Regions from separate parts of the Geovibrio thiophilus genome, predicted to be linked through region 1. Evidence: riboswitches for the same ligand, from Rfam matches in the RefSeq annotation. Region 1 holds a riboswitch; the other holds the start of a gene.
What was found. Region 1 has a riboswitch for S-adenosylmethionine ahead of EP073_RS03455 (O-acetylhomoserine aminocarboxypropyltransferase/cysteine synthase family protein). Riboswitches for the same ligand answer to the same signal wherever they lie in the genome.

Region 2: linked by a shared signal. The riboswitch ahead of EP073_RS00290 (O-acetylhomoserine aminocarboxypropyltransferase/cysteine synthase family protein) and the one ahead of EP073_RS03455 (O-acetylhomoserine aminocarboxypropyltransferase/cysteine synthase family protein) in region 1 are both predicted to bind S-adenosylmethionine.

The regions. Positions count from the first base shown of each region.
Region 1 is NZ_CP035108.1:721,453-725,433, forward strand. It holds gene EP073_RS03450 (EAL domain-containing protein) at 1-1,837, opposite strand, end outside; SAM riboswitch class I at 1,978-2,088, shown strand; gene EP073_RS03455 (O-acetylhomoserine aminocarboxypropyltransferase/cysteine synthase family protein) at 2,209-3,483, shown strand; gene EP073_RS03460 (sigma-54-dependent transcriptional regulator) at 3,941-3,981, opposite strand, start outside.
Region 2 is NZ_CP035108.1:60,521-64,501, reverse strand. It holds gene metX (homoserine O-acetyltransferase MetX) at 1-1,056, opposite strand, end outside; gene EP073_RS00290 (O-acetylhomoserine aminocarboxypropyltransferase/cysteine synthase family protein) at 1,060-2,346, opposite strand; SAM riboswitch class I at 2,416-2,525, opposite strand; gene EP073_RS00285 (hypothetical protein) at 2,645-3,232, shown strand; gene EP073_RS00280 (universal stress protein) at 3,464-3,913, opposite strand.

The sequences.
Region 1 (3,981 bases):
CGGTGGAGGCTATGCTGTACTGAACATCTCTGATGTCGTTCATGAAACGCTCAATATCCGTTCCGTCCGCCAGAACGGCGAAGGTGTCGGCGTTGACACGGTAGAAAGAGTAAGGCTTTCTGCTGAGCCTGCGAAAAATACCGGAGCCCACCTCACGTATTACCGCGTCCCCTGTCTTGTTTCCGTAGTGGTCGTTTATGGCGCTGAAACGGTCAATGTCGAGGAGCCCCAGAACAGGAACAGCTGTTTTTTCTATATCAGCCAGAAGCTTCATTCTGCTGCCGAGGCTGGTGAGCACATCCGTATTGAATATGTTTTCAAGCTTGTCTCTGTTTTCCATGAGCTCGGTTATGTCATGCCCTGAGGAGATGTATTCGATTATGCTGCCGTTTTCATCCTTAAGCGGAACAATGGTAGCGCTTTTGTAGTAGCTTGTGCCGTCCGCCTTTTTATTTTTCAGCACACCGTGCCATACCTTTCCGCTGCTGATTGTTTCCCACATTTTACGGAAGGTTTCCCTTGGTGTGGCGGGATGGCGCTCAACGTTGTGGGATTTGCCCATAACATCCTCTTTGGCGTAAAGAGTGGTGGAGCAGAACTTATCGTTGACGTAGTTTATCCGCCCTTGCAGGTCTGTCTTCGAGACGATGGACGAAGCGTCCAGAACAAGCTTGTACTGCTCCAGCATGTTCATTTCACGCAGGCGGCTTCTCTCTATTTTACGGATATATATATTGATATATATGCTGATCAGCGCCGTTATCAGGATGATGATGCCGAGAACGGCGGCAATCCTTATGATGTCATTGTAGAAAATACCCTTCAGCTCGCTTCTTTCCCTGTCGAGATAGGAATTAAAGTCGCTGGAGTAAAACCCTGTCGCCAGTATCCAGTTCCAGTCCGGAATTTTTGCGATGAAGGTGATCTTTTCCTCCGGCTCCTTCCCCTTAGGGGCTTCCCAGCGGTAGGAGACGTATGCCGAGCTCTCTGTCTTCAAGGCGGATGAAAACAGACCGCCGAGGTTTTTGCCGCTTGTATCAGCTATATCAAAAGTGCTCCTGTTTTCAAGCTCCTTCATTACAGGGTGCATGAGAATCCTGTAGTTCTCGTCCATGATGAAGAAATAGCCGTAGTCGTTGTAGCCGAATCGTTCTTCTCTTAAAAGTTCCAGAATGTATTTTTTCAGTCCGGCGTCCTGATATTCGGTGTATGAGGCGGCTGCCACAAATAGCCCCAGCTCCGGCACTGCCTTTGCGAAGGCTATTTTCGGGTACAGGTCGTTTTGGTCTGAAAAGGGTTTAGACCAGTCGTAGGAGCCGAAGGTTTCGTTTTTCTCCCTGAGATCCGTAAGAAATTTTTCCAGTCCGCCGTTGCCTTCCACCGCATCCTGTATCTTTGTGCCTGTGAGAGCCTTGTTTCCGCCGTGGAAAATAAACCTGCCGCTGCGGTCAAAAACGAAGCAGTAGCCTGTTCCGCTGTCCCATTTTATGCTGTCCAGCGTCTGCGTGATTAAGGAGGCGGGGGCATCGACAGCGTATAGATTCTTTAAGATTTCCTCTGTGTTTTCAGCCCTGTTTTTCAGAAAGTCTTTTATCGCTTCCTGCCGCATGAGCCGCATGATCTCAATTTTTGCCGCTGCGCTGCGGATCTCGGTCTTTATGTTCGCTTTCTGGGTTGCGATAAAGCGCTCGCGTATGTTTTCAGCGCGGGCTTCAAACTCCTTTTCCGCTTCATAAAATATAAAATAGCTTATAAGACATATAAACGACACAGAGATAAACAGCACATTAAGCATATTAAGTGTTGGAACAGAGACCTTCGGCTTGCGGTTTATCATATAAAATTACCTGTATCAGCGGATTCTAAAGGATTATAGCCTAAATCGCCTCTTTTTCAATCAATAAAGCGGGGTGTAATACATAGTAAATCTATAGGTTTTATCTTGACAAAAGAAAAATATGGTTTATGCTTGAAATATGCTTATCCAGAGCGGCTGAGGGACGGGCCCGATGAAGCCGCAGCAACCCTGCGCACGAAGGCGCAAAGGTGCTAACTCCCGCCCTTCATATTTTCAGGGGCAGATAGGCGGAGAAAATTCTCCGGTTATAGAAACTCCAAGCCCCCTGATCGTTTACCTGCGGTCAGGGTTTTTTTATAGCCGAATTATTCTCCCATCCGCATCCCCCGGCGTATCCAGAGGAGGACACTATGCCGCACAGACAGGAAACCATAGCCGTAAGAGGGGGCTATAAACCCGAAGAGCACAACGGTTCTATCACTGTTCCCATCTACCAGACGAACGCTTATCAGTTCAGGGATATTGAGCATGCCAGAAATCTGTTTGATCTCAAGGAGTTCGGGCATATATACACTCGGATCACCAACCCGACGACGGCAGTTCTGGAGGAAAGGCTCTGCCTGCTTGAGGGGGGAGTGCACGCAGTGGTTACGTCATCCGGTCACTTTGCGGAGTTCGCCGCGATCAGCGTTATCGCAGGCGCAGGGGATGAAATAGTCTCCTCATCCAGACTCTACGGCGGCTCGGTGAACCTGTTTACCTATTTCCTCGGTAACCTCGGCGTTAAGGTGAATATTGTTGATCAGTATGACCTTGCCGCAGTGGAAAACGCCATAAACGAAAAAACAAAGGCTCTTTTCATAGAAACCATAAGCAACCCCTCATGCGACATAGCGGACTTGGAGGCGTGGAGCGCAATCGCCAAAAAGCACAGGCTGCCTCTTATTGTTGACAGCACGCAGGCTACACCGCTTCTCTGCCGTCCGAAGGATTTCGGGGCGGATATAGTTATCCACTCGCTGACCAAATACATAGGCGGACACGCCAACTCAATGGGCGGAGTCGTGATCGACCTCGGAACATTCGACTGGGCAGGCTCCGGCAGGTTCCCGTCATTTACCGAGCCGAACCCCAGCTACCACGGAATTGTATTCGCTGAAGCCTTCGGAGCGGCAGCATTCGGCGTGAAAGTGCGTGTTGAGGCTCTGAGGGATGCCGGCGGCTGCCTCTCGCCTCAGAACTCGTTTTATATACTTCAGGGTATCGAGACTCTTCATCTGAGGATCAAGGCTCATTCTGAAAACGCTCTTGCTCTCGCCCTGTTTTTGCGGGCTCATGAAAAGGTTGAGTGGGTGAACTACCCTGCGCTTCCCGACAGCCCCAACAAGGCAAGGGCGGATAAATATCTGAAAGGATACGGTTCAGGAGTGCTGAGCTTCGGAGTGAAAGGCGGTTTGGACGCTGCCGTAACGGTTATTGAGGCGCTTAAGATAGCTAACCATGTGGCGAATTTCGCCGATGTGCGGACCCTCGTCACTCACCCCGCAAGCACCAGCCACAGACAGCTTACCAGCGAAGGCAGGAAAGCCGCAGGCTCACCCGACGAGCTTATCCGTGTTTCAGTAGGCATCGAACACATCGAAGACATCAAGGAAGACTTTGCCCAAGCTTTGGCGCAGATATAAAAAACGCTCCCAAGGATGGGAGTGCGCCGTGCGAAGCGAAGGCGGGTTTATCCCGCCGCGAGCGTGTATAAAAAATTCCCATGGAGGGAGAATTTTTTATAGTTAAGACAGAGCAGGTATAAAAAACGCTCCCAAGGATGGGAGTGCGCCGTGCGAAGCGAAGGCGGGTTTATCCCGCCGCGAGCGTGTATAAAAAATTCCCACGGAAGGAGAATTTTTTATAGTTAAGACAGATGGGAGTGCGCCGTGCGAAGCGAAGGCGGGTTTATCCCGCCGCGAGCGTGTATAAAAAATTCCCATGGAGGGAGAATTTTTTATAGTTAAGGCAGAGCAGGTATAAAAAACGCTCCCAAGGATGGGAGCGCGCCGTGCGAAGCGAAGGCGGGTTTATCCCGCCGCGAGCGTGTATAAAAAATTCCCACGGAGGGAGAATTTTTTATAGTTAAGACAGACGGGTTCAGTCGCTGTAATGCCCTGACTCCCTGTATTCGTTGAGTT
Region 2 (3,981 bases), 660 kb from region 1:
GAGGAAGGCGTCGTGTCCGTAGTTTGATTGTATGTTGTACCAGAAGGCTTTTTTGCCCTGATACTTCATTATATCATATATTTCCTCTGTAAGGTACGGGGGGAAAAGGAAATCTGACGAAACAGATATGAGCAGCGTGTCCGCCTTTATGAGCTCCACAGCGTCCGACAAAGAGCCCCTGCCGTAGGAAAGATCAAAAATATCCATTGCCTTCAGCACATAAAGGTATGTGTTGGCGTCGAAGACCTCTGTGAATTTATAGCCGTTATAACGGAGATAGTTCTCAACTTCAAAAAAGCCGTTAAAATCGTAAAAGCCTTCAAAAGCCGAATATCTCCGCCCGAACTTGTCGTTAAAAGCCGGATCGGAAAGATAGGTGATGTGCCCCGCCATGCGCGCGATCGCCAGTCCGTCCACGGGGAATTCACCTTCGTAGTAGTCGCCCTTGTTCCATCTGGGATCTTTGGTGATGGAGAAGCGGGCTATGCTGTTGAAGGCGATCGCCATGGGTGTTATGGCGTGAGTGGTGGCAATGGGGATCAGAGTCTTCATCATGTCCGGATATGTCGCTCCCCATTCCAGAACCTGCATGCCGCCCATGGAGCCACCCGCCACAGCGAGAAGCTTTTCAATTCCTAAATGGTCTATGAGCCTTTTCTGAAGCTTCACCATGTCCTTAACAGACGCCACGGGGAAACGGATACCGTATCTCTTGCCTGTTGACGGATCCACAGAGGAAGGTCCGGTGGTTCCGAAGCAGCTTCCGAGGAAGTTGGAGCAGATAACGAAGTATTTATTCGTGTCAAAGGTCTTGCCCGGACCTATCATGGAGTCCCACCAGCCGGGCTTCTGCTCATCCGCCCTGTGAAAGCCCGCTGCGTGGGCGCTTCCGGTGAGGGCGTGGCAGACGAGGACTGCGTTTGATTTGTCTTCGCTGAGCTTACCGTATGTCTCGTAACAGCAGGTGACGGAGGATATAACCCTGCCGCTCTCAAATGAGAAATCATCCCTGAAGGTGACGTACTGCGGTTTTACTATGCCTGCGGAGTTTTCCATATATTAAGCCTTCTTTGCCTTCGCAAATGCCTGTTCTATGTCGGCTATTATATCGTCGATGTGCTCTATGCCCACAGAGAGGCGGATAAGCCCGTCCGTTATGCCCGCTTTTGCTTTCTGCTCTGCGTTGAGCTGGCGGTGAGTTGTGCTTGCGGGATGGGTGACAAGGGTTCTTGTGTCGCCTAGGTTGGTGAGGTGAGTGGCAAGCTCTACCCCCTCTATGAAGGCTTTGCCCGCCTGCTGCCCGCCTTTGATGCCGAAGCTCAGCATTGCGCCTGTTCCCTTGGGCATGTATTTTTTCGCTCTTTCACAGTTGGGGTTACCCTCAAGCTCGGGAAAATTCACCCAGTCCACCATGTCGCTTTTCTGAAGATAATCGGCAAGCTTGCGGGCGTTTTCCACATGCCTTTCCATGCGGACATGAAGTGTCTCAAGCCCCTGAAGAAGGAGGAAGGCATTCATGGGACTCATGCAGCCGCCTATGTCACGCATGGTCTGCACGCGCATCTTAACCGCAAGCGCCATATTGCCGAACCTTTCCGCATACACTATGCCGTGGTAGCTGGGATCGGGAGTGGTGAAGGAAGGGAAGCGTCCGCTCTTCGCCCAGTCGAATGTGCCGAGGTCAACGGCGACGCCGCCCATGGAGTTCCCGTGTCCGCCTAAAAATTTGGTTACGGAGTGGACAACCACATCCGCGCCGAAGTCCTTCGGACGGCAGAGAAAAGGAGTGGGGTATGTATTGTCTATCACAAGTGGCAGACCATTTTCATGGGTGATTTTTGCTATTGTCTCAAAGTCAGCTATATCGTTGCCGGGGTTTGCTACTGTCTCAAGATAGACTGCCTTGGTTTTTTCATTTATCAGAGACTTAATTTCGTCAGGGTTATTCTGGTCAAAAGGGCGGAAGGTTATTCCCAGCTTTTTGAAGGTGTGGAAAAACAGGTTGTTCGTCCCGCCGTAGAGCCTGTTTGTGGTGATTATTTCGTCTCCGGCTTCGGCTATGGTGGAGAAAACCATGAACTCTGCAAACTGACCGGAGGAAGCGGCGACAGCACCTGTTCCCCCTTCAAGCATCGCTATGCGGTTTTCCAGTACCTCAACCGTTGGGTTGTTCAGGCGAGTGTAAATGTAGCCTGCCTCTTCCAGATCAAACAGCTTCACCGCGTGGTCGGCGTCACGGAATTTGTAAGCCGTTGTCTGGTATATGGGTACGGCTCTGGCGCCTGTTACGGGGTCTGGTGTCTGTCCGCCGTGTACTGCGATGGTTTCAATGCGGTGCTTGCTCATAGTTTGCCTCCTGAATACAAAAAAAGCCTCTGTCCCAAGGGGAAAGAGGCGTTAGAGTCGTCTTAACGGTTCTTATCTCCCCTGTCTTCACGGCACGCAGGGCAGGAATTAGCACCTTTCCTCAAAGGGCGGTTGCTGTGGTTTCGACGGGCCTGTCCCTCCACCACTCTTGATAAGTAAAAAAGTCTGCAATATTACATCCGATTTTATTACTAAGTCAATGGAATGTTTTGCTTGGTCGGCGGTCTTTTGTCTGATAGCTTGAAAAAATACAGCAGAGACATTCGGAGGGATTATTTTGAACGGTATGATCAGGACATTTGTAATAGCAGCGGCTGTGGTGCTTGCAGTATTCGCCGGAACGGCGGCTTTTAAATATCACAAAAAAGCGGCGAAAGCGGAGAAGGGAATAGCTGATGTGATTCTCGCGCAGAACTGGGAAGAGCGGGAAGTGGGCAATACCGGCATAAAGATACTGGCGCCTGATAATATGAGGGATGTTTCAGCGGCGGCAGAAATCTTTGATAATGCCACGGCGCAGGATGTCCGGCAGTTCTCTTTGGGAACCTTCGGGCTTACTGTCCTTGCGGCGGAGGCTCCCGCGGAGATCAGCGGGGAGGCTTTCTCGGCGGATCTTGTGAATAAGATAAAAAATTCCGGCGCTGCATCTGTTTTTGAGTATGAAATAAAACCGGAAAAGGCAGGCGGGCATTCCGGCTGGCGGCTCACGGGAACAGCAAACACCGGCGGGCAGAAAATCCGTGTGGAGGCGCTGAGCTTTTCCTCCGGAAAACTGCTGAGACACGTAGCGGTCAGCTTTGACGGAAATGACGATAAACTTGAGAAACTCACTGAAAGGATATTGGCATCGGTTGAGCTGGAGTGAGCGCACTAAGTATTATTATACAGAGAGATTGCTTCACCCCTGCGGAGTTCGCAATGACGTAAACTGTACAGTCCCATGGATGGGACTGCGCCGTGTGAAGCGAAGCCGTGTTTACCACGGCGCGAGCGTGTATCTGAAATTCCCATGGAGGGTGAATTTCAGATCATAAAAAAAGAGAACCGTTCTTTTTCGTTAAAGAAAGGTTCTCCCAATTATTAAAATTTTCTGCCCTTATTTCTCCGGTCTCACAGTAAATACGGGGCACGGCGCCTTGCGTACTACCTTTTCGGCAGTTGACCCGAAGAGAACATGGTCAAGCCCTGTTCTGCCGTGGGTGCCGATTACTATCATATCCGCGCCTGTTTCCTTGGCGTGCTTGGTGATTTCAATGAAGGGCGTACCCTTTATCAGCGTCGTGGTGTAGTTAATTCCCTTGAGCACGGGCTGATTCTGTATAAACTCATCAAGCTGCTTTGCGGAGCCCGTTTCTATATCGGTTGAGAGGGACTGCATAGTCACCTGCGGAAGATAGAAAGAGACCACCTGAGTTTCGTCAAACATGACGTGCAGTATCTCAAGCTCTGCTCCGAACTGCTTGGCGAGTTCAGCGGCATATTCAAGGGCAATTTTTGAAGGTTCGGAAAAATCCGTAGGGTAAAGTATTTTTTTAATCTTTATCATCACTGTCCTCCGGAACATAATAAATTATCGAGATAAATCTATTATATACCTTAGCTGACAGTTAAGAA